DNA from 2 places in the Brevibacillus antibioticus genome. Region 1 is predicted to be linked to the other one. Evidence: a T-box and tRNA genes for the amino acid it is inferred to sense, from the RefSeq annotation. Region 1 holds a T-box; the other holds one or more tRNA genes.

Region 1 (15,089 bases):
CCAAAATCGTTCCGTCTTTGCCAACCAGCATGAGGTAACCCGTTTTCCCAATCTTAATTTGTTTCAAAATGTCGGTTAGCCCTTTTAAATTCACATCTAGTCCAACAACGCCCAGTGGTTCACCCTTGCTATCCTTTAGCATCGTTACGTTACTGATTACGATACTGTTGTCACCTAAATAGAGATAAGGATCTGTCGTGATCACTTTTCCGGGATTCTCCATCGGTTTTTTGTACCAATCCCTTGTACGTGGATCGTAATTCGCTATGACATCATCTGTCGGCCACTGTATGTATCCTCCGTATTTGGTCGCTAAATAAATGAAGGCAGTATTCGGATGAGAATCGACAAATCGCAGGAAATCTTGAAAAATAGTGGCCTCTACCCCGCCATTTTGCAGTGGCGTATGCTTGGTTTTGGTTGGTTTATCCATATACGTCGTGATGGTGTTATCTGCACTCTTTAGTAAGGGACTACCTGCTATCAGGTTTACATTTTCACGAATCGAGTCGAAATACAGGTTAATCGCGTTGTCTACCTGAGCCACTTCTTTTGTCGAGGATTCAATAAAATACGTCTGGATTCGCTCCTTCATACTGACATATACAAATGAGCTAATCACTCCAATCGGGATTAAAATAATGGCAAGAAATGCTGCTATCAGTCTTTGCTTAATGCTTACCCGCATACCTATCCCCCGCAGTTCTCCTTGATGTCCATCAGAATAATTACTCTACATCCTTTTCCCGTTCTTTTTTCCGAATAAACGTATAAAGGAAAAAGCCGCCCGAAATTTCAGGACGGCTCTACTTCTATACGTTTTTTTACTTCATTTCATTAATTTCAGCGCGGATTTTCTCTACAAACGCATCCACAATCATCGCGCCTTCATCGCCCACTCCGCGTTTGCGGACGGACAGTGTACCGTCAGCCACCTCTTTTTCGCCGATGACCAGCATGTACGGGATTTTTTCAACTTGTGCTTCACGGATTTTGTAGCCGATTTTCTCATTGCGGCCATCCAGTTCAACACGAATGCCAGCTTGTTGAAGCTTTTCTCTTACTTGTTCTGCATATGGCATGTGCACTTCGCTGATGTTCATGATGCGTGCTTGGATAGGAGTCAGCCAAATCGGGAATGCACCTGCGTAGTGCTCGATCAAGATACCGATGAAGCGCTCCATGGAGCCGTACATCGCACGGTGCAAAACAACTGGACGATGCTTCTCGTTGTCTTGACCCACATACGTCAGGTCAAATTTCTCAGGCATTTGGAAGTCCAGTTGGATCGTTCCACATTGGTGACGGCGTTTCAGCGCGTCGGTAATTTGGAAGTCGATCTTCGGTCCGTAGAACGCACCGTCTCCATCTTTGATTTCATAGGCCATACCCAGCTCATCCAACACTGTTTTCAGAGAGGTTTCTGCTGCTTCCCACAGCTCATCAGAGCCCATGGAATCTTCCGGACGAGTGGACAGAGCCACACTGTATTCGAAGCCAAATACCTTGTAGATGCTGTCAATCAAAGTGATCATGCCTTTGATTTCGCCGGCGATCTGATCAGGGCGGACAAATACGTGCGCGTCATCCTGGCAGAAAGTACGCACCCGCAGCATTCCATTCAATGCCCCGGAGTACTCATGGCGGTGAACTTGCCCAAACTCAGAGTAACGGATCGGCAGGTCGCGGTAAGAATGCATCTCGTTTTTATAGATCAACATGTGACCTGGGCAGTTCATTGGCTTCAAGGCGTAAGTCGCGTTGTCTACTTCAGAGAAGTACATGTTCTCTTTGTAGTGATCCCAGTGACCGGATTCTTTCCAGAGACGCTCGTTCATGAGGAACGGAGAGCGCACTTCTGTGTATTGTGCCAATTGTTGCAGACGGCGGGAGAATTGCTCCAGCTCGTTACGAACAGTGAAGCCTTTTGGCAGGTAGAACGGCATACCTGGTGCTTCCTCGGAGAACATGAACAGGCCCAGTTCTTTACCCAATTTGCGGTGATCGCGCTTTTTCGCTTCTTCGATGAAGTGCAGATATTCATCCATGTCTGCTTTTTTCGGCCAAGCTGTACCGTACACGCGTTGCAGAACTTGGTTTTCTGCTTTTCCGCGCCAGTATGCACCTGCCACGCTCATCAGCTTGAATGCTTTGATGTAACCAGTAGACGGCAAGTGCGGACCACGACAGAGATCGAAAAATTCGCCTTGCTCATACAGCGTGATAGTCGCATCCTCTGGCAGGTCGCGAATCAGCTCCAGCTTCAGGTGATCGTTCAGTTCTTGAAAAATCGCAGTTGCTTCTTCGCGGCTTACGACTTTGCGGCGGATCGGCAGGTCTTCCTTCACGATTTTTTCCATTTCTGCTTCAATTTTGCCCAGATCCTCTGGAGAAAGGGAAACCGGAATGTCCATGTCGTAGTAGAAGCCATCTTCAATGACAGGACCGATACCGAATTTCACTTCTGTGCCGTAAATACGCTTTACCGCTTGAGCGAGCAAGTGAGCGGTACTGTGGCGGTATACTTCCAACCCGTCGGCAGAATCGAGGGTCACGATTTCAATCGCTGCGTCTTCTTCCAGAGCGGTGTACAGATCGACAACTTTGCCGTCTTTTTTACCAGCTACTGCCTTTTTCTTCAGGCTAGAACTAATGGAGCCTGCGATGTCTTCGATGGTAATCCCAGCGTCGTATTGACGAACGGCTCCATCTGGGAAAGTAACTTGAATTTGTGCCACTGAGGATTCTTCCTTCCTGTATCTGGATTGTTTAGAGAAAATAAAAAAACACTCATCCCCAAAAAGGGACGAGTGTGTTCTCGCGGTACCACCCTACTTCAAGTCTGTTCATAAAAACAGACTCCTCATTCCATGTAACGGTATTTAACCGGCATACCGATAGTAAAAGCCTACGCTTCGTTCCCGGTAGCTACTCGAAGGTGGTAGATCAATAACAGTTCGCAGCGAGCTTCCAGCCTGTGGCCCGCCTCTCTAGAGCGTCCTTACTATTGTCCGTGTCCTTCTCATCGTATTTATAAGCGATGTAAAGTTGTTGTTGCTATTATAGTTTAGAGGGATTATTCCCGTCAAGTACACGTCGCTCGGATAGGCAAAGCGAACAAGAGTGGCAAGTAATGAGCCGACCGTCAAAAATACTGCGGATCGTCTGTACAAGGCCAGGCTTTTCCGAAGCCATATGGAGCACGATACTCTCAGGTGCCAGTGTAACCAAAGCACTGACCAAATAATCCTCGTCCCTGCATTTTTGTTCGTCCATGTTCAGAACAGTATCTAACTGTTCAAGCCAAAGACGATCCCCTTTTTTATCATAAAGATGGAAAGGTTTGTCCACACTAGGAACGACATGAACGACCTCCTGCTTGGTTTCCTGTACAGCAATAAAATAGCGCAACAGCTCGACAAACTCTTCATATTGCTTGTCTTCCAGATATTCATCAATACCCGTTTCCACGAGTTCGAACAGCTCGTTCCAATGCTCCTGCAATCGAAACCGGACGAAGCCTAAGACGTTGATCGTTCTCTCCCATTCCAGATAGGTGAAAACTTTGCGATATACGTTTGCCTTGCGTGTCGTAGCCGTTAACAGTTCCCCGCCATCTGGCTCGACTTCTTGGCACATGCGTTGAATATAAGGAAAAATCTCTACCCACTCGGTTTCCATCTGTTCGGCAGCGAGTAAGTCTGCGGCCATTTCTTCCATGATGTTCGGTTCCTTCACCTGAATGACCCATTCGGCTAATGTAAGAGCAACGAAGGCTCTTGCCCAATCGATGGTCTGCGCGTCATACTCGGTCTCACACCAGCTTTGAAAGTAGAACAAGAGGTATCCATTCTCTTCTTGCTCCCTGTATGTAATGCGCACCGGTGCAGTGTTGACCCGCTCCGTCATCTCATTTACGATAGCCCGATACGTGTCACAATGCTCAGGGACATTCTCCAGCAATACGCGAAACGTCTGCATAACCATCCCCCCAACCCGCCATTGTAGTTACAGTATATGTCCCGTCAGGAGCGATATACTTTTAAACGGTTGGAAACTCAGGGAAGGTTGCAGGTAAAAAGTTCCTAATTAAAAACCAAAACGCTTCCCTGCCGGTTTCCTTTTGATAGGAAGGGCAGAGAAGCGTTTTTTGTTTTTTTAGTTCTGCATGACAAAATCACGTTCTGCCATCTCGCCGTCTTTGAAAACGCGCAGAATGTCATACTGTGTGTTGCGCTGTGCAGGGATTTTGCCTGCGCCGCGAATGAGCTCCAAAATTTGGTTCGTGTTGACCTTGTACGTACATGCCGCTGCGGAAACAACGTTTTCTTCCATCATCGTTTGGCCGAAATCATTCGCTCCGTACGATAGAGAAAGCTGACCGTAATGCGGGCCCATCGTCACCCAGGAAGATTGGAAGTTTTTGATATTATCCAGCATCAGGCGACTGATTGCCAGTGTTTTCAAGTATTCCTCTGGCGTGTTGTTGACAGCCTTCATATTCGTGTTGTCCGGCTGGAAGGTCCAAACGATAAACGCTTTGAAGCCCCCTGTTTCATCCTGTGCATCGCGGATACGCAACAGAGAAAGCACGCGCTCCTCCATCTCTTCCCCAAAACCAATAACCATGGTAGCAGTACCAGGCAAGCCTGCACGGTGTGCTGCTTTTTGGGTATCGATCCAATGAGTCCAAGAGCCCTTCAATCGGGAAATCTTCTGACGTGTACGATCATCGAGGATTTCGCCACCCGCTCCCGGCAAGGAATCGAGACCCGCTGCCTTTAGCTCTTTCAGCACTTCCTCAACAGACATGTTGGAAACTTCCGCGATTTTCATCACTTCGGCTACAGATAGAGAGTGCATCGTAATCTGCGGGAAGCGCTCCTTGATCTCGCGCAAGAGGTCGGTGTAATAATCCAGTTTCAGATCCGGATTCGTGCCGCCTTGCATCAAAATTTCCGTACCGCCAACGTCCACGGTCTCCTGAATTTTTTGGAAAATCGTTTCTTTTGGGAGAACATATCCTTCAGAAGAGCCTGGGCGACGGTAAAAGGCGCAAAAACGGCAGTACGTGTCACATACGTTCGTGTAATTGACGTTGCGACTGATGACAAAGGTCGTAATCGGTTCTGGATGATGCTTTTGCATAACCAGATTGGCGTAATGTCCGATCTTTTCGATTTCATTGCTCGCAAACAAAGCCAGACCGTCTTCTAGACCCAGTCGTTCACCTGCGAGAGCACGTTCCAATATAGAATCGATCATAAGGATCACTCCTTGTACCATACGTAAATTCCATCCCACATCATAACACAATACTGGGACATCGGCTATAGCCCGAGGTGCTGGCAGATACACTACCATACGCGAAAAAACCCTGCAAGAGACAGGGCTTGGAATCGCAATGATTCTTATTCTTCTTCATATCCGATCTGTTCGTACACTTCTGGCTCCCAGTAAATCACGCTTTGCGCGAGTGGCAAATTTGTTTCGCGGGCTCCGTTTGGTTTGCCATTAAAATAGATGATTTCTGTTATGGATACCCGATCACCACGTACGTCAATTTCCCCTGATAATTGCAAGTTCGTCCCGTTTGGTGCATAGAAAACGACTTTTCCCGAACCCAATGTTTTCATTGGTTCCTCCCATGATGTTTGTCCTGTTTCCCTACATTTTAGTGGATAATCTTTCCTAGCGTCAATGAAAAACAAGGACTTCATTACCAATATTCGACCTAAGATTAGCTCATTGGACCACTCATTTTTTATTTTGAAACCGACTGCGTAACTTGATGATGATTCCGATTAAAATATATTTTCGATTGTTTGTTGTGGGTCACGACCAAAAGAAGGGTTATATACAAGATGGCGATCAAGAAAGCTCCATTGCTTATATCCAGTAAAATCGCCAAACTTATGCAGACAATCGACGATTTTAGTAACCTCATCTGTATGAAGATGAACAACAAAGTGGTGATGATTAGTGGAAACATTAACCTTCCTTGCCATCTTCCTAACACGTAGCTTTGATCTAACATATCTTCTGGCATCGTCACCACGTTGAAAACCATTTTACTGGCCCAATGGCTCAAATTCATCGGATCTGCCTGTGAAACCACAAAATAGAGGCCTCCCAATACGATGACTTGCAACAGCATAAACCCTTGAATGACTTTGATCGATAATGGCATTTTCATTTCATAAATATTCCTTTCTTCATGACATTCCACACACTTGTAATCGGGGTATTTTGGAAACTGGTTCATAGGCCAATCATCCTATTCCCTGATTTTCCCCCCAGCATCTAACTTCAGTTGTGGTCTTTCTTTGGACAAACTGACATAAGATGGCTACAATAGAAAAAACCCAGTAAGGAGATGCTCATGCTCGAACATATCACACAGCTATTCATGCAATATGGGATGTGGGGACTCGCGGCCATGGCATTTTTGGACTCATTTATTAGTCCAATTCCTCCGTTTTTTATGCAAATTGCGATGAGTCTGCTCGATCCAGGCTCAGCGATTCAGTTTGCGACAGTAGCCTTTACTGCTTCCGTCCTCGGCGCTCCCATCGGATTTTTATTGGGGAGATGGCTGGGAAAACCACTTTTGCACAAGATTCTCCCTGAAAAATGGGTGATCGTAGCGACGGAAAAATTCGAAAAAAACGGGGATGCTGCGGTACTAATCGGAGCCTTTACCCCCATTCCTTTCAAGGTTTTCACTGTGCTCTCTGGTGTATTTAATTACTCACTGACCAAGCTCATGTTTTATGCGATCATCGGGCGGGGATTGAAGTTTTTCTTGATTGGCACCTTGTTTTATTTATACGGAAAACACGCAAAGGTTCTAATCGATGAATACTTTGAGATCACGCTGTTGGCGGTAGCAACAGTGGTTGCCGCGATCTGGTTTATTTGGAGCATTCGCCGCAAGCGGTATGCGTAAAAATCAAAAGCGCCCGAGCCACCTCAACAAGTGGACAAAGGCGCTTTTTGATTATCGGGTCGGAACAATTGCGGACTGTCGGGCCCACTCTTCTACGCTGATTGACTGGTACTCCACCAGTTGAGTGAAGAACTTTACATCCAGCAAAGAATCGGCTTGAATCCCCCGCTTTTCTGGCGAATGAAAATGTTTTTCCGCATACAGCCTTGCCAAAATGTATTTGCGTGCATTTCCCTCACGTGTCACCTGATCCTCTGCTTCACTGACGATGCATGACAAAGTGTACAAATCTACCATATGTTCCGCGAGCGTTTTTAATTTGTACATTACATAATCGTGGGTCTGTTTCATGAGATAGGCGATATTTTCCTCCAGGATAGCCAGTTCTGTCCGAATCAGTTCGGCGTACGGCTGTGAAAAGGCATGCTTCCAACCAGCTATGCGCTCCCGAAGCAATCTGCAAAACACTTCGTGGCTATTTTCTTTTTGCATCACACGCAAAATATCGAGTGCCAGTATATTCGAGGTGCCTTCCCATACGGTCAAAACTTGCGCATCACGCAACAGACGCGGCGTCACGTATTCCTCGATATAGCCGTTACCGCCATGAATTTCAATCGCGGTATGGGTCGATTCGACCGCCTCTTCCCCTGTACGGAATTTCAGCAAAGGAATCAATAGGCGAGCAAGCGCGTTATCCTCTTTGCTAGCGGAATGAGACTGCAAGCGATCATAAACAGCAATCATATCAAACACCGCACCTGTGCTTACCTCTGTATCCAATAAGAGGCTCACCAGCATTTCTTTTACCATCGGGTACTGATCGATCGGCTTCCCAAATGCACGACGTTGCTCGGCATAATACCTCGCTTCGTAAAAAGCTCGACGCATGATCCCAATCGAAGCAATCGCGTTGCAAATGCGAGAGAGGTTCAGGGCTTCTGCCATGTACTTGAATCCATTCTGAGGCTCCCCAATCAAATAGCCCTCTGCCCCGTTCAACAGTATCTCCGCAGATGGTACGGCGTTGACGCCCAGCTTATCTTTCAGGCGGCGGACCTGGATATGATTGCGTTCGTTATCAGGCTTTATCCAAGGCACCAAAAACAGTCCGAGCCCTTTTGTCCCCGGTTTGTCCTCATCGATTCTCGCCAAAACAGTCGCAACAAATGCTCCAGCATTGCTCGCAAAAAACTTTTCTCCCGTCAATCGGTATACACCCGGTCGACCTGCTACTGGCTCTGCTACAGTCAAATTCGCACCGACATCCGAACCGCCCTGTCTCTCCGTCAGCCAAGTAGCTCCTTCATACAAGGAAGTGCGATCACGAGAGGTCAGTCCTGTCAGGTACTGCTCCTTTTGTTCTTCGCTGCCATACCGATCAATTAAATAAGCGGCTGACATCGACAAGGTGACAGGGCAATAGAAGCCCGGCTCAGACTGGCTCACGAGATAGCCCATGAAAAAGGAATAGCTGTACGGCGCTTTTCTCCCCAACTCAGGGATGTCTTGATACAAATAGCTGACGATGCCTGCTCCGTAAACCTCTGCTACGGTTTCCTTGTAGCCTTCGTTGGTAATAATCTCGGAAATATCCTCACCCAACCGATTGTACTTGCGCAATCTCGGCCTTCCTTCTCTGTCTGTATAGGCGGCACGCTCATCGATGGGTCCTGCCACTTGCGCTCCTAGCCAGCTCAACTGCTGTTTGGCCCATTCATGCATAGAAGCAGGGAGATAACGTTCCAGCAAGTAATTGAGGTTGGGATCTCTTTTGAAAAAGTTTTGTTCCTGTGGCGTACGAGGGTGCGGGATGTTGTCGCTGTAAGTTCGCTGATCGATGCTTGTTTGCAAATCACTCATCGCAGTTCCACTTCCTTTTGGGAACTGACATCACGCAATACATGCTTCAGGACTTTTCCGCTCGTGTTCCGCGGTAGTGCAGGAACGATATTCACCTGTCGCGGGAGCTTGTAATCGGCGAGATGACCGCGCAAAAAGCCCTGGATTTCCTCTAGCCACTCTCGATTGGTATCGACCCCTGATTTCAGCACCACATAGGCCGTAACCGTCTCGCCCCACTCCGAATGTGGCAAACCTACAACAGCTACCTCGCCAATCGCCGGATGACGTTCTAACAACTGCTCGATTTCTTTAGGGTAGACGTTTACCCCGCCCGTAATCATCACGTCTTTTTTCCGGTCAATCATCCACAGAAATCCATCCTCATCCACGCGTGCAATATCGCCTGTGTACAACCAACCATCGCGGATGGTCTCTGCTGTAGCCTCTGGGTTGTTGTAGTATCCTTTCATTGTCCCTTCTCCGCGCAAGCGAATTTCGCCCACTTCGCCACTGGCGCATCGCCCTCCTCGCTCGTCTACAACCTCCATTTCGGCGAACAATACACCACGATTGCCTATACTTCCGATTTTGTCTGGATGCTCTTTGTGCAAGAGACACATTCCGTTCGGCCCTGCCTCCGTCAAGCCGTAGACGCACGCCAGTTTATCGCGTCCATAAGCGTCTTCCATGAGCGACGCCATCTCTTTGGACAGCGGAGCCCCGCCATACATCCAATATTCGATGGAAGACAAATCGTACGCCACAAACTCGGGATGCTTCATCGTCAACAAATACGCCACTGGCGCTCCGAAGAAATGCGTAATCCGATGCTGCTGCACCAAATCCAAAAGAAGCTGCGGCGAGAAGGTCAGGGCCATTACCTGAGTGGCGCCAAGCATGAGCCCTGCAATGAAAAAGAGATGGAGGGGAGCCGAATGACTCAGCGGCATCAAATGCAAAATTCGCGAACGATGTGTCATTGACAGTTCAATCGACATCATTTTCGCGACAGTTAATAAGCTTCTATGTGTATACAGCACCCCTTTAGGGCGTCCAGTCGTGCCAGATGTATAGAGGATGCTGACCTCACTCTCTTCATTCATGTCCGCCAAATAAGGTTGTGAAGAAAGCGCATTCATTTTATCAAAAGACACATCATTGGCATCCCAGTTAGCAATACCATGCCAATTCTCTTGGCTCACACCTGTTTTGATTGCTACAAGCTGCGGCGTTTGGAGGACCCACTCATTCACGATAGGCACGAGGGCATCATGAACAAGAAGTGCCTTTGCTCCGGCATGTTCGCATATATGTCGTACTTCTTCTTGGGTTGAGCGTGCATTGATCGGCACGACAAGGGCACCACTGCGAATGACGGCGACGTAAAAAATGGCAAACTCCGGACAATTGGGCATTAGCATGACAACCCGATCCCCTTGCTCGATGCCAAGCTCTCGCAAATAGCAAGCCCACTGGGTAGAGCGTGTATCCCACTGGGAAAAACTGACCTCTACATCTCCTGCAACCAGCGCGGGCTTGTCAGGGTATTTCCTTCCGTTTGCTGCGAGCAGAGCTGATACGTTCATCGTTTCTCCTCCTCATTTTCTTCAAGCAATTTTTGTTCAAAGTTTTGCTTGTAGACGAGAATGTCTTCTCTCAGTTGTCGGAGTTCCATGATTTTCTCGTCGATCTCAGCCAGTTTTTGGTTGCCGTACTCAATCGTTCGCAAAAGCTGCACCCGACCTGTACGGTCCTCGTCGAACAGCTCAAACATCTCGCGAATCTGATCCAACGAAAATCCGAAGCGCTTCCCTCGCAGAATGAGTCGCAGCCTGGCACGATCCTTACGTTTGTAGTGCCTGCTTCCCTTCTCTGTCCGGCTGGGAAAAATCAAGCCGAGCTCTTCGTAGTACCGAATCGTTCTGGTGCTGACATCTAATTGTTGAGCAAGATCAGAGATGGTCCACGATTCTTCCTTCTGTATTCCTTCTCTGCTCATGTCCAGCGCCCCTTACATCCATTTATAAAATTCTAAATTAACTGAACAAAACGATTGTAACTGCCGTTTACGTAAGCGTCAACTTGATGAAAAATTTATCGGGCCAATCACCAATCTATTATTCGCCCATATATTGTTATTGTGATTTTTGTGGAAGGAGGTGAAGCAATGGCCGTCATCAAAGCGAACTCCAGGGATGTCGATATGCTTGCCAGACTGATTCGGGCTGAGGCTGAGGGTGAAGGTGAGTTGGGCATGTTGATGGTTGGCAACGTTGGGGTAAATCGGATTTTAGGTAACTGCCTTGACTTCAAAAACATCCGCAGCATGCGTGACATGGTCTATCAATCTCCGGGAGGATTCGAAGCGGTCCAGAAGCCGTATTTCTATCAACGGACCAGGGACAAAGAAAGACGATTAGCACAGCGCGCAGTCAATGGCGAAAAGACCCGTCCGGCTAGCAACGCATTATGGTTCTACCGGCCTGCCGGAGACTGTCCGGCTACCTGGTGGGATCAACAAAACTCCGGTCGCTATAAGGCGCACTGCTTCTTCATTCCAACAAGAGCAGATTGTCCACGCGTCTATTAAAAGAATGAGATAGATAAAGGAGCGAGTTCATCATGAGTCAACAAATGCCTTACACTGGTTTCCCTCAACAACAATACGGCTACGACATGTACCCATCCGCACAGTATCCTTACGGCATACCTCAGCAACAGCAGCAGATGATTCAGCAGCAACAACCTCAACTGGTTCCGATGCAACCAAGCGGATCTTTAATTCCTGGAATGCCCATTACTCCTGGGCAAGCGCTGGAAGAATCGTACATCGAAAACATCCTGCGCCTGAATCGAGGCAAAGTCATTACGGTATACCAAACATTTGAAAACAACAGCCAATGGAACGCCAAAATTTTCCGTGGCGTCCTTGAAACGGCTGGCCGCGACCACATCATTATTAGCGATCCACAAACCGGCAAACGCTATTTGCTCCTCATGGTCAACACAGATTATATCACGGCGGACGAAGAATTGAATTACATCCCGCCTCAGCTTCCAACAGGAGTTCGGTAAGCAACCAAGCACAAAAAAGACAGTTCCATCGGTGAAGTGCTCCCGGGGTGAACTGTCTTTTTGACGTCTATACAATTCCATGCTATTAATGAATGAGAAACACGACCGCTTTGCAAAGGATGAGGAAGAGTGGCATTTGGGATTACAAGAGATGAACTAAACCGCTGGAAGCAAGCCGTTAGTCGAGGCGAATTGGCCTTTCTCACTCATTATTGGCTGGACCCACGCTTTCCCGGAATCAAAACTGTTACCAAAGTAGGCTGTGCCAATTATTCGTTACTGACAGACTGGTGCCTTGCCAACGGACTCGATCCTGTCTACATTCATAATCGTGCACCCTTCCCACATTTTGATTTACTCGGTGAAAAACAAATCCAAATCCTGCAAAAGGAAGGTCTGCGGGATCACTTGGAGCGCTTCCATATGCTGGATGATGGACGAGACTAGGACGGATCTTTTTGCACGTGATAGCCTCGATCACCATATGGCGCCAGCTTTTTCATCCATTTATCTTCGAGCTTTTCCAGTGCTTCCTTCCCATCAAAATACGGATGGTCTTTCTTTTCAACCTTCTCGAGCACTTTTATTTCAAAAGCGTCCGGACCGTATTTATCCCAGTCTTTTTGCAGCTCACGATTAGGATGTGAGCCATGCTGAAGCATGAACTTTCTACCGTTGATCGTTTTTAGGTTATTGGTGCTGGCGATGAACACTTTGTCATTTTGCTTGTTCTTTATTTGATAAACGCCTGCATCGGTCTCTACTTCCTTGTACATCTGCTTGAGCTCTTGCTTGCGATTCAACTGTTGCGCCACCCGTTCCTCTCCTTCATTTTCCACAGCAATCCGCCAATATTGACTGCCGTCAGCCTGTCTATCCATCAATCCAACATCGACTAAATATCTCCGTAAGGTCACATAATCGTCGTAGAGACCTTCCAAAATCTCATTCACTTCCCGCTCGGTGTAAAAACGATCGAGCTCAAATTTTTTGGAAATCTCTTCGAGTAAGATGAGTTTATGCTTTTGCTTGCGTGGGAATCGCTCTAATCGACCTGATAGTCCATTCGGCAAGAGTCTCTTTACGATCGCGGCATACTCTGTGGCATCGCCATCTTTCGAGGTGTTCTTTTGCTTGGTTGATTTGGCATCGGTGGACGATTGATGTTTATCCGCTTCATGCAATAACTCCATCATGACCAGGAACACCTTGGCCTGACGTTCTTTTTCCTTGAGTGCAAAGCGGTGATTACGGATCGTCGATGCACTGCCGATCCCCATTTCACTTTGAACCTCGGCGTCTGTCTTTCCCTGGTAAAAAAGGCGAAGCAGATTAACTTGATGATCAGACAAGCCCGTCAATCGTTTATCCAACTGGCTCAGGTGCGTAAAGACAGAACCGTGTGCAGCCTCGATATGATGGCGCATAAAGCGGGACGCTTCGTACAGGGCACCCTCCACTGGATAAATGATTCCTTTCTCCACCTGTTCCCCACAGAGCAAACACATAAAATGTTCGTCTTGTTCAATGTAACCTTGCTTCCATTCTTGAAGAGAAGCGCTCCAAAATGCTTCATGAAGACTCATCTATAAACACAACCTTTATTCGTTTGACTTATTATAGATAACTTATCATTACGTTTGTTTTGTGTCAAACAAAAAAGCTCTCCGTTGTGTATTCGCACAACAGAAAGCCTTTTTGTCTATGCTTCACTGGCTCGCATCGAAAGACTTGCTTGGGCCAACTCTTTTAAAAATGTCAGACGGTCACCCTTGTAGAAACGGCCTTCTGTTGCTATACGTTTCTGCCGATAGCGGATCGCTAATCGGTTTACCATGCGATTAATCTCCAGATGTTGCTCCTCTTCCATCGTAAACCGTACAGCGTATTCGTAATAGTCCGTTTCCCACGGAATCGTGCGAACGACGTGGCCGTACATTTTGAGAGCCTGCCCGCACAATTCCGTCGCAAACTGCAGAACGAGCTGGTCATTTGCTGGCATTTTGAGATGAGAGAGAAACCGAAGTCCACCTGCCCCAATATCATCGATCAATACCTGCGTGCTCCCAATCTCCATGGTTTTCCCTTTGACCAGCACAATGGTCATGTCTGCACAGAGGGCGTATTCTAGACGTAAGCGAAAAAATTCACGTTGATGCCCCTCTGATCTACCTGGCATTGTTTTCTCCTTCTTTCTCTTCTCAAAGTGGGTAACACGCAAAAGAAAGAGCGCCTGTCATCTTGGCGCCTTTCTTTTTATTTTTTGGGTTTTCGGTATCTGATCTCCTGCTCTTTCATCTGAAAGCGATTCCACAATTCCCTCTCATCATGTGTGATGGAATCATGCTTTTCCAGCCGGAAGAGGAGTCTAACGACCACCCAAACAATCAAAAGAAACGCAAAAAAGACAACCAGTGTTAGAAAGATCATAAAACCTGCCTCCTCCCATTTACTAACAACATATGGGAGGAAGCAAAATAAGATAACCGAATGTGTCAAAAACGTGACAAATCTTCTTTTTTAGAAGGTTGTCACACTTCTCGGCTTCTCAGAAACAGCAAACAGTTTATCCAAAACGGGGAGCTTTTCTGGTGCATCCAGCTCCAACTGGCCGTATTGATACAGCTTGCGGGCAGTGACTACCCCCATCACGAGTGAAGAAAAATCCGAAATATCTAGCTGGACCGAAACGTCAAACTCCGTTGCCTCTCCTAATTCTGGACGTCCATCGACAAACTTGATAAGCCATGTTCCTTCATTCTCAGGCAGGAACGAATCGCGGATCGTCAGTTTGATATTCACCGTTTCCAAACCAAAACGGTAGTGGGACATTTGTCGGAAAAATTCTGGCACATCAATAATTCGATACATCAGACCGACTCCCGATACATGGCTCTCATGATAAATGCTCCACAATACCGAATCCGTTCCATTGCCGGGATCAGATAGCAACAAGTGAAAATCTTCGTCCGGCGTCGTGAACTCAATTCGTTGAATCTGATCAGCCTGACTTTGCAGGAAAGAGAGCAGTTGTGCAAGTGCTTCGCGGCTCTCATACTGAAGCTCTCTCACTTCTATGTTGTTGAGGAGCTTGTTTTTTTCATGAGCGCTCTGGAACTGGAAAGCGAGATAGCCCCCTAATCTCCCTTCCTTTTTGTAGCCGACGACAATCATTTCAGGGACATCAAGGAGTCTGTCCCACTCTCGGTCTGTTCGCTTG
Region 2 (15,089 bases), 990 kb from region 1:
GTCCGTTGCTATTCACATAAGCTCGTGCAATCGCCAGCATTTGCTTTTGACCTCCGCTTAAGTACCCGCTTTTCTTTTTCCAGTAATGACGCAGGTCAGGGAATAGATCCAGCATCCACGCGAGCTTTTCTTTTTGTTCGTCGTCATTTTTTTGCATAGCGAGCCGGAACGTCTCTTCTACCGTAAAATCATGAAAAATCCCTTGATTCTCGGGCACATAGCCAATCCCCTTACGCGCGATGGAATAGGTCGGCAGATGTCCGATTTCTTCTCCTACATAGCGAATTTGACCATGACGGATCGGGGCAAGCCCCATGATGGAACGAAGCGTCGTTGTTTTGCCCGCGCCGTTTCGTCCAAACAGGACAGTAATACTGCCTGCTTGCACGGATAGCGAGACTCCCTGCAAGATGTGAAACTGGTCGAGGTACGTTTCAATCTGATCAAGTTGCAACATCATGCTTATACAACCCTCCCAAGTAGGCAGACTGCACCTGCTCATTTCTCATCATGTCAGTCGGTGTCCCCTCAGCCAATAGCTCTCCATGAAATAGTACGATCATGTGATCGGAGAGTGATTTGACCATGTCCATCTTGTGTTCAATTAGGATAATCGTGCACGAATTGCTTTCCTTAATCGATTCGATCACCTTCAATACAGCTGGGACTTCCTCCAACGAAATCCCCGCCGTCGGTTCGTCGAGTAAAAGAACATCCGGACGCAGTCCAAGGAGCATGGCTAGCTCCAGCTTTCGTTTCTCCCCATGCGCCAGCAGGCTTGCCAGCACATCCGCCTTTTTCTCCAGCAACACCAGATGCAGCAATCGCCCAACTTCCTCAGCCTGTCGCATCTGAGCTGCCTCGGAAATCCATAAACGAAACCGAACTCCCTGTGCGGCTTGCACGGCCAATCGAATATTTTCCCGCACCGTTAGCTTGGGAAATAAGTTTGTCAATTGAAACGATCGTCCAATACCCAATCTCGTTCGTGCTGCTGGGGGCAAGTGTGTAATATCTTGCCCCTTGTACTTGATCGTTCCTTGCGATGGAGTAAGCTGCCCGCTTAACAAGTTAAACAACGTCGTCTTTCCGGCTCCATTGGGTCCGATGATCGAAGTAAATCGCTGCTGTGGTATGCGTAGCGATACCTTGTTTATGACTTTTTGCTCCCCGAATGCTACGCTTACGTCAACCGTTTCTAACAAGTAACTCATCACACACCTCCTCTACTTCTGGTTCCTGACAGGTGGTGCTGTTTCTTCCATCGTCATCTCCCGAATGAGTACAGGGACAGGATGATCGACTCCATCTTTTTTCTCTAGCTTGATCGCGTACAACGTTTGCAGTGCCTGATGATCCTCGACCCGGAACTGCATCGTGCCCTTTGGCGTATCAAAGGTCATCCCTTCCATTGCAGTAATCAACTTCTCCGAATCTGTATCGGCGTTCGTCTTTTTCAGTGCTTCCACAATCGATACAGCTGCCGTCATCCCGCCTGCCGTGAATAAATCTGGAATCTCGCCATGAAAACGCTTTTTGTGCTCATCGAGGAGCCATTCGTTCATTTTCGTTTTCGGGAGCGAATGGTAATATACCGAGAAACCTTCCATTCCGATCATGGCCTCCATCGTTTTCAAGGCAGCGATATCGGGTGCTCCCGTAGACACCTTGATGCCTTTTTGCTGGACCTGCATATCTTGAAGCTGTTTCCACGGGGAGTTCGAGCCTGCCCACGTGATGAACACATATTCTGGTTTGGCGCTAATGATTTTCTGGATGTTGGCTGTAAAATCAGTCGTGTTCGTGTCCACGTATTGTTCTTCGATAATGACAGCCCCTAATTTTTCCGCTGCGGTCTTAAAGGCTTTAATCCCTTCTCGACCGTAGGCGCTGTCTTGGGCCATCGTCGCGATCTTCGTTCCTGTGGAAGCAATCGCCGCAGCGCCAGCAACTGCGTCCTGCGAAGAATTTCGACCTGTGCGGAAAATATATTTGTTCCAGTTTTTCCCGGTGATACTATCTGCTACAGCCGGTTCTACGACCATGATTTTTTTGTACTCTTCTGCCAGGGGAAGGACAGCTAGCGTATCGCCTGAACTCGAGGAGCCTACGAGAAAATCTACCTTGTCGGTCTCCAGGAGCTTCGTCGCTTTTTGGACAGCGACATCCGGCTTCGTCTCCGTATCCTCAACGACAAACTCGATCTTTTTGCCAGCGATCTCTCGCTTGCCCTCTGTTGCATAATCGAGTCCGAGCTCAAAACCTCTTACCGTCTGTTTGCCGTAGCTCTCCAATGGCCCCGTGAGCGAAGCGAGTACGCCTACCTTGATCGTATGACTGCCACTGGATGAAGCGCTTTCATTTTGGCTGCAACCAACAGCAAGCACGACAGACATCGCTAGTGGGAGCAACATTTTCCATCCTCTTTTTTTCACGCCCGTTCCTCCTCGAAAGTCAAAATGTTCATTGCGATTCGGCTAACCATTCCAGTACGGTTGCCGCCCACGTATATCCAGTTCCAGCACTGACAGCAACGACAATATCCCCAGGGGCAAGACGTCCCTCTTGCTGTGCGACATGCAGTCCAATACACGGATCGAGTGCAGACAAATGCCCGTAATGATCGAGATAGACGGCCTGCTCCTCACTAAGTTGCAAACGTTCCAACAGCTCTAAGAACATCGAACGCTTTGTATGCAAAGGAAGCAGCAGCTTCAAATCACGTAGGGAACGATTACTTTTTGCCAATGCCTGCTCTACCACATGAACAAAGTTTGGTATCGAGATGGGATCAAGTCGTTCCTTCATATCGCTCGGATTCGGCACATCGATGTAATGAAGTCTGTTTTCCACCGTTTCACGACTAGGTTGGTGCCTCGAGCCGCCTGCTGGTACCCTTATATCATCATGAAAAGAACCATCGGTGATGACACAGCTGTGGAGAATTCTGCTTTTTGTAGCACCACGCTTTACGAGAGCTGCTGTCCCGCCATCTGCAAAATTAAACATGAAGCGTGAGCGAGGATTGTCGTAATCGACGATTTGTGATTCTTTACAGCCAGCAACCAGCAAGATGTTTTCAATGGATGCGTCTGCCGTCAGCATATCTTTGGCAACCTTCAAGGCGATTGGAAAACAAGAACTGACGTTCATCATCTCGAAACCGTATGCGTTTGTTGCTTTTAGTTCGTATGTAATCTTCGGTGCGCTGGACCATACATAGTAATCTTTGTGCGGACTGCCGAAGTAAATAATCACGTCAATTTCAGACGGATCGATCACTGAGTCGGTCAGCTGTTGGGCAGCAAGCACAGCGAGGTCTGATGCATGAAGGGTGTCATCTGCGACATGCTTTTGATATAGACCGAATTTTTCAATAATGACTTGCGCGGGGATTCCGGTCTTTTCAGCTAATCGCTCAGCTGTTTCTACTCCCTCCGGAAAAAATACGGACGTCGCTTCCACTCCGATAGTCTGCTCGTGGATCGTATTCGCTTCAAGATGATTCATACTTTCGCTCCTTCCCTCGGTACGAGCATCGTCGCTGTTCCAGTTAGGACTACTTTTCCATGCTGATTCGTGCATTCCGTAAGCAATCGGATGATGCCTCGCTCTTCTTGATACTCCAGAACAGTGGCAGTCGCGGTGATCGTGTCTCCGATTAATACCGGAGCCGTAAACGAAATGGTCTGGTCTTTGTAAATGGAACCGATACCAGGCAGCTGCATCCCGAGCAATCTGGACAACATGCTCGCCGTCAACAATCCATGTGAGATACGCTGGCCGAATCGCGTGTCCTTTGCGTACTGTTGGTCAATGTGCACCGGATTATAATCCCCACTCATTCCCGCAAATAGAACGATATCTGTTTCCGTAATCGTTCTGCTAAAATATGCTTGCTCCCCTATTGCAAATCTCGCCATGGGATCACCTCATTGTGTAATGGAATCGCTCTTCAATCTGGTCAATGCTTGTTTGACGATTTTCCCTGTTGCATTGCGTGGCAGCTCGCTCAGAAACACAAATGACTTCGGGATTTTATACTTCGCCAGTCTTTGCTCACAGTGCGCTATAATAGATGCTTCCGTGATGACTGCACCTGATTTGGGCACGATAAACGCCTTTGCGACCTCTCCCCATCTTTCATCGGGTACACCGACGACGGCGGCTTCCTGAACGTCATCCAGCTCGCCAATGACCTGCTCCAGCTCCAGTGGATAAATGTTCTCCCCGCCTGAGATAATCATTTCTTTGCGCCTTCCTACGATATAGGCGAATCCTTCTTCATCAAAACGTGCCAAATCCCCTGTGTACAGCCATCCATCCCGGATGGCCTTGGCTGTTTCTACTGGTTTGTTCCAGTATTCCTTCATCACATTCGGACCTTTGACGAGCAGTTCGCCGATATCGCCATGACCCACGTCTTTTCCGTCATCCGAGATCAAGCGGACTTCACAAAACATGACGGGCTTGCCGATGGAGCCGGCTTTTCTTTTTGCATCTTCCTTCGCAATCATAAACACGGTGGGGGATGTTTCTGTTAGGCCGTATCCTTGTCCAAAAGGGAGGCCTCGCTCCTGAAAATGCTGGATGAGTTCCATGGGGCATGGAGCGCCGCCGTTGTAAAACCAACGGACGGAATCGAATGATGTGGTAGCAAATAAGGGACTTTGGCGAATGGCTTCATGGATGGCGGGTACACCCATCACGATGGTGACTTGGTGTGTTTCGATTAATTGAATCGCTTTATCAGGGTCGAACTTCCCGGCGACAACGACGCGCCCGCCAGCAAGCCATGTAGGGAAGGCAAACAGTCCAATTCCCCCGATATGAAAGAGTGGCAATAAGACAATCGAGCAGTCTTCTGAGGTGAGATCAAGCGCGGCTACATTGTGTACGGAGTTCCAAAACATATTTTCTTGGGTGAGTACTGCTCCTTTAGGCTTTCCTGTCGTTCCTGATGTATAGCAAATGATGTATGGGTCTTCTCCACTGCCGTCATCTGCCTCCGTCCTACTGTGCTGGAAGAACTCACGTGGGCCATCCTGCCTCCAAGGGAGTTCTCCCGGTTCCAGCCATATCATGTGCGCAACACTGGCCTTTGCCTTAATCAACTCAATGGTGGTAGCGAACTGGGGCTGGGCACATAACACGCGGATACCACTATCTTCAAACTGATACTCTAATTCTGCAGGGGTCAAGCGGATATTAAAGGGGACGGCAATCGCACCGATTTTGGCGATGGCAAACAGCAGAAGCACATACTCCAAACTGTTTTGGGACAAAATGCCGATCCTGTCCCCTTTTTTGACCTGTAGCTCATGTCGTAAATAGTTGGCAAGACATTGCATCTGCTCATTCATTTGTTGATACGTAAGGGATTGATCGTTGGCAATCACTGCGATCCGCGTCGGAGTGATTCGGGCTCGCTTTTCAATCCAATAAGCAATTCCGTGCATGAACTCTACTCCTTTGCCTATAAAATGGATCGGTTACGGCTTGGCAGCAATCCCTTTCATAATCATCGACATGGCCGTTTCTAACACCGCTTCCGGTACGTCTTCATTTTCCCAGTAAACCCAACGCATCCCGATAAATTGTCCGATCGACATGAGACAATAAGCCAGCGTCTCATGATCCATCTCTCGAAACGCACCTTCGTTCATGGCGTTCTTCAGACTTCGTACGTACCCCGCTGCCAGTTTGGCGTAATACCAGCGATACAGCTCCTGATCGACGAGCGCAGCCTGTTGAATGATGCTGTACATGTTGCGATGATGCTTGATCCAACGAAAAAAGGCCAGAAATCCTAGGCGCAAATTTTCTTCTTGTGTGGTTGCTCCCATGATCGCTACCTTGATCGCCGAACGAAGCTCTCTGCTCAGCTGCCTGATCAACTCATCGTAAATCGCTTTCTTCGACTCGAAATAGTTGTAAAACGTTCCTTGGGACACCTGTGCATGTTGTGTGATCAAGACAATAGATGCATCATAGTAACCCAGCTCGCCAAACACATGCTCTGCGGCATCCAGTATTTTTTTGCGGGTTTCCTGTCCTTTTTTGGTCAAAACAGGGGTAGGTAGACTATTTTCTGACACCTGAATCACCTCTCAGTTTTTATTATATGTATAATTCAGAATATTACAACATGTATTTTCCAAACTCATTCAAGAGATACTCAGTTGGCAATAATTGACGCGAAACAAACAAAGGGAAGCAGCGTCTTAATATACAAAAGCATATAAAAAAGCTCCCGTACGAATGTACGAGAGCAGAGTAAACACTTTGCAGTTGTATGATTAGATTACACGCTTGATTTGCACTGTGCGCTTCTCCCAGTTGGTTCCATCGTACTTGGAATAAGTCACACCAGGACTACCGTAAGTGTGCAAGATTTTCCCATTCCCTGCGTAAATAGCCACGTGTGTAATCCGATCAGAAGAACTGTTTACCGATGCCTTCATGAAGATCAGATCACCCTTTTGCAGGTTGCTCTTAGAAACGGATTTCCCTACAGTCGATTGCTGACGGGAATCTCGCGGCAATGTAATGCCCGCTTCTTTAAACACACGCTGTGTAAAGGATGAGCAATCGAATGTTTTGGTCGTACTGCTGCTTGACCCGTATTTGTAATTGGTGCCCAAATACTTTTCGCCATTTTTAATGACCTGGTCGGCCGTTTTGTTCACTGGCTGTTCTGGCTTGCTAGGCGTATTCCCTGAAGAATTGCTATCAATAACACGACGAGCCCCTACAAATTTGTCACTGTACTTCGAGTATGTTTTTACAACTACCTCGTCCTCCCCTTTCGAAGAATAGACGAATTGATCACTGCCTATGTATATTCCCATAAAAGTTGGGCTTCCGCTTCCGCTGGAGGCGAAGAACACCAAATCTCCTGGCGCCACGCTTTTTTCGGATACTTTCGTCCCAGTCTTGTACAGGCTAGAGATTGTGCTCCCGATGGAAATCCCTACTTGTTTGTACGCATACGTAGCCAGCTCGGCAGATCCGAATTGCTTCGGTCCCTTTGCTTTGTACTCGTAATCCTTCCCGATCAGAGAAGTAGTAATATTTACAACCTCTGATTGTTTTGAATCTTGTGTCTTAGCGGCCACTTCTCCAACTTGACCACCCATTAACAGGGACGTACTCAGCATGACTGCTACTGTTGACTTCATTACCCAATCTCGTTTCGTCACTTTCTTTTCCTCCTTGTCATGTTGTGGCACCCGTCTTGGGTACATGGACAGAATAGCGCAGGAGGAAACGGTAGGATAAGACCGTAAAATTTTCCAATGATGGAATTGGTAGCATGGGACTAGTCAGAAAACGGTGTGCAAAGTAGGCGGTTGTTACTTCTTAGTTCCATAGAACCATAAAGGTTACAAAACGGTATCAAAGATGATTTTCGTCGCAAAAACCCGCTCTATTGCTGGCCCGAGCGCCAAGCAAAAACCATCTTCTGCTTGTTTCTGTCAGAAGATGGTTCTCCATTTGTCCCTATTTCATTTTCGCCGTAAACTGCCCCCACGTCTCTTCTCCCCACTTGAGAGTGAGGACGTCTCCATCCGTAACAGGTCCTACCCCCGCTGGCGTACCTGTGTAAATGATATCCCCTTGATCCAGACCTAGATGTTCGGAAATATAGGCAATAATGGTTTCCAAATCAAAAATCACATCACGGAGATTGCCGCGTTGCACTTCCTCTCCATTTTTCAACAAGGCGAAATCGGTTTGGTGCAGCTCATGGATACCAGGGAAAGGATGAAACGACGTCAAAATAGCTGAATTTTTAAACCCTTTTGCCAACAACCATGGATGCCCTGCTTTCTTTAGCTCGCTCTGGACATCCCGCAAAGTAAAGTCAATACCGAGTGCTATTTTGTCAATCATTTCGTCAAGTGTAATGCCAGCTTCATACGGTCTCGCGATGTGAATCACAAGCTCCGCCTCATAATGAAGCTCTCCACGAGATGCCGGAAGCTCAATGGCATCGCCATTTGCCATTGCAAGCGCATGTGTTGGCTTATCAAAGATCATCGGCTTGGTTGGCACATCGTTGCCCAACTCCGCAGCATGCAAACGATAGTTGCGACCGATACAGTAAATATTTTTGACTGACTCCATTTTGTCCTCTCCTTTGGTGGCTGTCTCTATTTTCACTATATCATGGCTGTATGGCGTATTACAGTTTGTCTTGTTCGTCCTCTTCCATGCAGTTTCCATAGCCAGGCCAAAGACGAGCATTTCCTCGTGCTTCAACTTCAATCACTGTATCACAAATAGATTCCAACGCACTCTCTAGATCCAGCTCTTGCTCAGAGCTCCAAGAAAATTCGTAATGGAAAATCACCTGCTGCTCTGTCGCTTCGGAGAGGACAAAGGCAAACTGCTGCTGTTGTTCCACGACCTGCTTTCTGGCTTCAACCGTCGCTTCTACCGAGAACAAACCGTCCCATTCAGCAACCCTATATGTAGAAGTAACATCAATCCACAGGGAGGGAGTATCACTCGTCCGCCGAAAAATAACAGAATCTTCCCGATAAAACCCGTAGCCAGAGGGCAGCGCACCTGAGAGCTTGAATGGGATTCCTACCGGCAAATCATGTGGCTTCAATGCGTGGACAAGTCTCCCAGGTAAAAGATAACAACCTTCCTGCTGGCGATCTAACCGTTCCCCCATGACGAGAACCTCTTGATTGTCTGAATCACCTGTCACCTGAACGAACATCACGGCACCTCCCTCTAAAAACAGTATGGTCAGGAACGCATGCTCAAAACCAAATCACTATCCATTTTTTTCCTTATAAAATACCGAAAAAAACAGGGTTCATCCATAGGATGCCCCCTTTATTCCTTCTAAGCTACGCACGTATAATCGCAATCACAACATGTTCGTCATCGTATGATTTTGCTTTGATTTTCACAGGGAAATCGTACAAGTTGGTAAATTTAAAATCCATATGGCCATACGCGACTGTGGCATCTTGACCCTGTGGCACGTATCTCACTGATTTGCTGTGGTTATGCCGTTCCACTATGATCATCCCCGCTTCAGCAGCTGCATTGTAAAGCGTGCTAGAAACCTGACAAATCCCGCCTCCATAATCATCAGCGAGCTGGCCATTCTGAATAACCCCAGCCTTTTGCCAACCATCCTCTGGCAAATTCGAATTTCCCACTATTTCGTTGAAAGAAAACACCTGTTGCGGCTTGATTTTTTCATTATGAAGCTTGCTCAATGCTTGCTTGATGTTATGTTTACGTGCATCTGTGCTGTTTTTCATTGATGAGTAATAAAAGCCGAGGACCTCCTCTTCCTTGAGATCCATCTTCTTCATATACTTTTCCTGCAACTCGATCACAGGAGATAATGGGTCTACTTGTAACGCCATTGCATGCTCAGGCGCGTAGTTCATACCAAGCGAGAACACAAGGGCCATTGTCGCCATGGTGATCAGCCAATGCCGAACTTTCTTCATTTCTACTTCCTCTCCCACATTTGTTGATCGATTTACTGACGCGAAGTTCCCGATTTATATCGTCTGACCTTGTTTTTATACCTTGCCTCTTACAATGTAACGTATGGGAAAAGCGACAATCAACCTGCAAATGTTGGGCTTATTGTCCTACATCAGCTCTACTCGTCGTCCTCATCGATAACCCCAAGGGCTTTGTTCTTTTCTTTAAAGCGCTGGTTATGAGAAGAAACGTATGCCATCCGATCTGCTACCGGGTCAATGTGCAATTTGGCACTGTTTACGGCTACAGCCGCATCGGTGAATGCTCCCGCGATCAGCGTAATCTTGCTGTCAAAGCTCGCAAAATCGCCCGCCGCAAAAATCCCTGGTAGATTCGTTGCCAGACGAGGGCTGACAAATACGTTCCATTCATCCATGTCCAAGCCCCACTCTTTAATCCCGGTGAAATCGGCCTTCAATCCGTGATTGACGATGATGGCATCGACATCCATTTGCTCTGTCTCTTCTGTGTCCAGATGACGTATCGTCACTTTATCAATCGTTTCTTTGTCCGAGCTTTGCAATTGCGTGACCGCATATGGCGTGCGAACGACCACAGTTGACTCTTTCATGCGCTTTACATTCCGTTCATGTCCACCAAATACATCACGGCGATGCACGACCGTTACGGACGCAGCAATCTGCACCAGTTCGTTTGCCCAATCGACCGCGGAGTCCCCACCACCTGAGATAAGGACATGCTTGCCACGGAATGGCTCCAGTTCCTGCACGGTATAATGAAGATTTGTCACCTCGTAGCGCTCTGCGCCTTCGATCTCCAGCTTTGCCATTTTCAAAATACCTCGGCCTAAAGCCAATATGATCGTGCGGGTCCAATGCCGTCTCCCTGATTTTGCAACGAGTATGTACGTGCCATCTTCTTGTGGCTCCAGGCCAATGATCGCCTCACCTAGGACGATGGTGGGATCAAATGTCTTGGCTTGCTCCACCAGATTGGCAACCAGCTTTTCGCATAGTTGTGGTGGTACACCCCCTACATCCCAGATCATTTTTTCTGGATAGATCAACATTCGTCCACCGAGCTCTTCTTTCGCTTCAATGAGTTTCGTCTTCATATCGCGCATTCCACTATAAAAGGCAGCGTACATCCCCGCAGGGCCTCCGCCGATAATGGTTACATCAAACAGCTCCAACTGTTCTCCCACAACTACCCCTCCACTGTCTTTCTTGTTTGTCTATGAATCATCAAGAGCCATACTGAAAATGAGATTCATTATCATAATGTGATTGTAATGGAAAATGGAGGAGGATTCAACATTCCAGAAAAAATAAAAAGGCTCGTAATTAGCTTCATCAGCTAATTTACGAACCTGTTGTTTGCCATATGGTGCGGTCGAGAGGACTTGAACCTCCACGGTGTTGCCACCACTAAAACCTGAATCTAGCGCGTCTGCCAATTCCGCCACGACCGCATAAAAAATGGTGCCGGCAATAGGACTTGAACCCACAACCCCCTGATTACAAGTCAGGTGCTCTACCAATTGAGCTATACCGGCACATTACGAGAAACTATGAAATTCGCACATTCTAGTAAAAGAATGGCGGAGCTGACGGGACTCGAACCCGCGACCTCCGGTGTGACAGACCGGCGTGAACTCCAACTTCACCACAGCTCCATGTGATTTTTGTCTCTGTCTTGCAGCGACTTCTGTAATATAGCACGATTCTATCTCCAAATGCAATAGTTTTTAAAAAAATATTGAGAGATTCATTTTTTCATAGATTTACCAAGCAAAATCCGATAAAATTTTAGCTAGATACGTAGATTTTAGTAGATTGGTGGAGACGATGACATGAAAAAGACTTCGAGGCTACTCACCCTCCTCGCCCTCTTCACTCTGCTGCCTACTGCTGCCCATGCTTCCTCATCGGCATATGTGGTATCAGCAGGTGATACGCTGAGCAAAATCGCTCGTGAGCATCAAGTAACAGTGGATCAACTCATTCAATGGAACCAACTGAATGATGATAGATTGTCCATTGGACAAACTTTGTCCATTCATGGTGCAAACTTTTCTGGCTCCATTGCAAATGACGTGCCTTCCGATGTAGCTATCAAACAGAATGATAACGCTACCACCGAGTCTAAAGAACTAACCGCTGGTGAAAAAGCCCGCGTCACTGGCGACGTGCTGAATGTGCGTAAAAAGCCATCGACTGACGCAAAAGTGTTAGGCAAGCTGAGATCTGGTTCCATTGTAGAAGTCGTAGAAACAGGCAGTGAATGGACAAAAATCGAATTCGAAGATCGTGAAGCATACGTTGCTACAGAGTTCCTAAGTCCAAACCTCACTTCTACCGTTCCGCTTCCTACCGAGGTAAATGCAGAAGATCTAGGCCGATTGAAGGAGATTTTCGAGCCATTGCTCAATACACCATACGTCCTAGGCGGAACTACACCGAATGGCTTTGATTGTAGTGGCTTTACTTCCTACGTTTTTGAACAGCTTGGGGTTACACTTCCGCGCACTTCTGAAGATCAATTCCGTGGCGGTCAAGAAGTATCACTGGATCAAGCACAGCCTGGTGACCTCTTGTTTTACGATTCGCTTGGAAAAGGACGCGTGTCTCACGTAGCGATTTATTTGGGCAATGGAGCAATCGTGCATGCGAATGGCGAAGATGTTCGCTATGGCAAAGTCGAATACATGCACAAGCTCTACCCGTTTTACGGAGTGAAGCGTTACGCTAATTTCCAGTAAGCATACCTGCACGTAAAAGCAAACAGCCCTATCTGCCTTTGCAGAAGTTCGAGGGCTGTTTGTTTTTTTGTGCTTAATGTATTTCGTTATTATGTCCCTGCTGCTGTTGTTGTTGTTGTTGCCCTCCGATTTCGATTTTGCCCAACGCTTGCTTCATTTTGTCGAGCTGAAGTTGATAATCACGAACGACTACAGTAAGAACACTGACAGACTCCTTGAAATCCGGCTCGCTGCTTACCCTGTCGATGGCTCTATGTAAATGCAGCATCTTGTTCTCCGTTTCCCGTAATAGGTCGAGTAACTGCAATCCATTTACCACGTAATCACCTCATCTGTTTTTTCTTACTTTCTCCTTCCCCTCTGTTCCCTATGCGCACAAAAACGCTTAGCAGCATAAATAAAAAACGCCCGCTAGTGGCACAGCGGACGTTCTTCCTATTTAGTTCAGACGAGCAGACGCGAGCTCAACGAATTTGTCGATATCTTTTGCAACCAAAGAGAGTGAATTCCGCCAGAAATCGACGGAGCGCACATCAACATCCATGATGGCTGCTACATCCGCAACGCTCATTTTGCCCGTTACAGACAAGAGCTTGTCGTACTGCTCAACAAAAGCTTCCCCACGCTTGAGATACTCTGCGTACAAGCCTTTCGCGAACAGAAGCCCAAAAGCATACGGGAAGTTGTAGAAATTGTAATCCGCGCTATAATAGTGCGGTTTGCATACCCACATGTACGGGTGTAGAGCTGCCGGATCCAAACCATCTCCGTACGCGTCCTTTTGGGCTTGCAGCATCAGCTCGTTCAAAGTGGAAACAGACAAGGCACCTTCTGTTCTGCGCTCAAATAGAGCAGTCTCGAATAAGTAACGGCTATAAATATCGACGATCACCTGACTAGCTCCGCTGATATCATTTTCCAAAATCGCAAATGCTTCCTCGGAGGTCGCTTGTTCAAGCGCTGCATTGGCAATAATGGTTTCGCACAAAATGGAAGCCGTTTCGGCGATTGGCATCGGGTATTCGCTATTCAAGAATGCTTCGTCTACGAGACATTCTCCGTGATAGCCATGTCCTAATTCATGTGCCATTGTGCTCACATCGTTGTAGCTGCCTGTGTAGTTGGACATAATTCTGCTCTCCCCTACGATGTGCAGGTTATAGCAGAATGCCCCTCCACGCTTGCCTTCGCGAATCTCTGCATCTATCCACTGATTGTCATAAGCTCTTGCTGCATAGTTGGCGAGCTTTTCGCTAAAGCTACCAAAATGCTTCACGATGAAATCGCGGGATTCCTCATAAGAGAACCGCATGTCTGCCTCGCCCACTGGCGCAAACAAATCATAAAACGGCAACTGAGCGCTCTCATGACCGAGCAGCTTCGCCTTTGTACGGAAATATTGATGGAAGGATGGCAGGCTCTCACGCATCGCCTGAAGCATTGCTTCGAGCGTCTCGCGATCCATGCGGGAGTCTTGCAACGTCTTATCCAGCGGCGATTCATAGCCTCTGAGCTTCGCAACCGTAATAACCTCGCCTTTAATTCCATTCAAGCTGGCAGCAGCAGCTCCATCGATTTTTTTGTAAGCGGCAAGTTCCGCCTCGTAGGCTGTTTTGCGAAGCTGCGGATCTTTTTCGTTCGCCATGTTCCGCACCACTGGCAATGGAAGTTGTTTGTGCTCCCCATTGACTGTAATGTCTACCAGTAAAGTGGAAGTCAGCATTTCATGGAGTTTTGTCCATGCATTTGACCCTGTATTTTTCATTTTTGCCAGAACAATTTCTTCTTTTTCGCTCAGCATATATTTGCTATTGTCTGACATTTCTGTCAACATAAAGCGATGTATCTCTAACAGCTCCGATCGGCTAATCAATTCGTCCAAGTTGTTCAATGATCCTAGCCATTTTTGGAATTGTACACCTGGTTCAACCAATTCAACAGCCTGATTCTGTACTTTTTCAATCGCGAGCAGTGCTGTTTCATTCTTGGCATCGACGCTGGCAGTCAGCTCTCCGTAGGCGTACAAACGGAATTGCGTTTGCAGGACGGAGGTCATCATCGTGATGTAATTCTCCATCTTCGCTACTGCATCTTCTGAAGATTGCAAGTTTTGCGCTGCCCAGCTTTTGATCTCTTCTGTTTCACGTACGAACTTCTCCCAATCTTGTTTCCATTCTGGTGCATCAAACGAGGAATACAAGACATCCAAATTCCAGCGCATATTCATGGGCACGCGTCTCCTTTTCGCTTATGTAACAAGCCTATTGTAAAAAAAATTAGATGGATTCTGCAAGTTTTTACTAAGAAAACTTCTTTTATAATGATCAAGCTCGCACTGGCTGCGTCAAAAACGTCAATGCGGACAAGGCAAAAAGCTGGGTGGATTCCACCAATTGGTCAATGGCTACATACTCGTCTGCATGGTGAGGAATATGGCGATCGCCTGCGCCTGTCGTCAAAATCGGAATGCCGGCCTTGTGCAGGAAGGTTCCATCTGTCGCACCTGGGACGCCATTATATACGGGTTCTTTTTTGGTGATTTCCCGATAGGCGCTCGCTACAGCTGTCACGACTGCTTCATTCATGCCAGTCAACGTCCAAGGACGCTCTTCGATTACTTCCAGAGTGGCTTTGAACTTGTCATCTTCTTTGCTTAATGCTTCTAATATGGCACTGATTTCTTTGTACAGCTCTTGGTGGTCCTGCCCGGGAACCGTGCGAATATCGAGAGTCGTCATGCATTGATCAGGAACGACGTTGATTTGGGGGTCTCCTTTGACTGGTGCCTGCAAAATCGTCGGCGTGATACTCGGCCACCCCAACATCGGATGCTCTTTCAGAC

Evidence for each region. The T-box of region 1 lies ahead of thrS (threonine--tRNA ligase). A T-box ahead of a tRNA ligase gene usually reads a tRNA of that ligase, here a tRNA-Thr.
Region 2: it has a tRNA-Thr gene. The T-box ahead of thrS (threonine--tRNA ligase) is inferred to sense a tRNA for this amino acid. The anticodon was not compared.

What each region holds. Positions count from the first base shown of each region.
Region 1 is NZ_SZNK01000001.1:3,195,572-3,210,660, forward strand. Features, by position in the region: gene E8L90_RS14875 (methyl-accepting chemotaxis protein) at 1-688, opposite strand, end outside; gene thrS (threonine--tRNA ligase) at 825-2,738, opposite strand; T-box leader at 2,800-3,035, opposite strand; gene ytxC (putative sporulation protein YtxC) at 3,061-3,981, opposite strand; gene mqnC (cyclic dehypoxanthinyl futalosine synthase) at 4,159-5,265, opposite strand; gene E8L90_RS14895 (hypothetical protein) at 5,412-5,636, opposite strand; gene E8L90_RS14900 (hypothetical protein) at 5,765-6,265, opposite strand; gene E8L90_RS14905 (YqaA family protein) at 6,383-6,949, shown strand; gene E8L90_RS14910 (acyl-CoA dehydrogenase family protein) at 7,001-8,812, opposite strand; gene E8L90_RS14915 (class I adenylate-forming enzyme family protein) at 8,809-10,380, opposite strand; gene E8L90_RS14920 (MerR family transcriptional regulator) at 10,377-10,793, opposite strand; gene E8L90_RS14925 (cell wall hydrolase) at 10,962-11,384, shown strand; gene gerQ (spore coat protein GerQ) at 11,417-11,869, shown strand; gene E8L90_RS14935 (hypothetical protein) at 11,999-12,316, shown strand; gene E8L90_RS14940 (DUF2087 domain-containing protein) at 12,313-13,455, opposite strand; gene E8L90_RS14945 (PilZ domain-containing protein) at 13,572-14,048, opposite strand; gene E8L90_RS30300 (hypothetical protein) at 14,126-14,299, opposite strand; gene E8L90_RS14950 (GNAT family N-acetyltransferase) at 14,390-15,089, opposite strand, start outside.
Region 2 is NZ_SZNK01000001.1:2,200,798-2,215,886, forward strand. Features, by position in the region: gene E8L90_RS09840 (ABC transporter ATP-binding protein) at 1-460, opposite strand, end outside; gene E8L90_RS09845 (ABC transporter ATP-binding protein) at 444-1,214, opposite strand; gene E8L90_RS09850 (substrate-binding domain-containing protein) at 1,227-2,396, opposite strand; gene E8L90_RS09855 (3-oxoacyl-ACP synthase) at 2,464-3,510, opposite strand; gene E8L90_RS09860 (MaoC family dehydratase) at 3,507-3,923, opposite strand; gene E8L90_RS09865 (o-succinylbenzoate--CoA ligase) at 3,933-5,459, opposite strand; gene E8L90_RS09870 (TetR/AcrR family transcriptional regulator) at 5,493-6,098, opposite strand; gene E8L90_RS09875 (C40 family peptidase) at 6,300-7,202, opposite strand; gene E8L90_RS09880 (fumarylacetoacetate hydrolase family protein) at 7,504-8,130, opposite strand; gene E8L90_RS09885 (hypothetical protein) at 8,189-8,734, opposite strand; gene E8L90_RS09890 (VanW family protein) at 8,868-9,485, opposite strand; gene E8L90_RS09895 (NAD(P)/FAD-dependent oxidoreductase) at 9,644-10,690, opposite strand; tRNA gene E8L90_RS09900 (tRNA-Leu) at 10,871-10,957, opposite strand; tRNA gene E8L90_RS09905 (tRNA-Thr) at 10,966-11,041, opposite strand; tRNA gene E8L90_RS09910 (tRNA-Asp) at 11,085-11,161, opposite strand; gene E8L90_RS09915 (C40 family peptidase) at 11,339-12,247, shown strand; gene E8L90_RS09920 (hypothetical protein) at 12,321-12,566, opposite strand; gene E8L90_RS09925 (M3 family oligoendopeptidase) at 12,687-14,474, opposite strand; gene E8L90_RS09930 (M20 family metallopeptidase) at 14,572-15,089, opposite strand, start outside.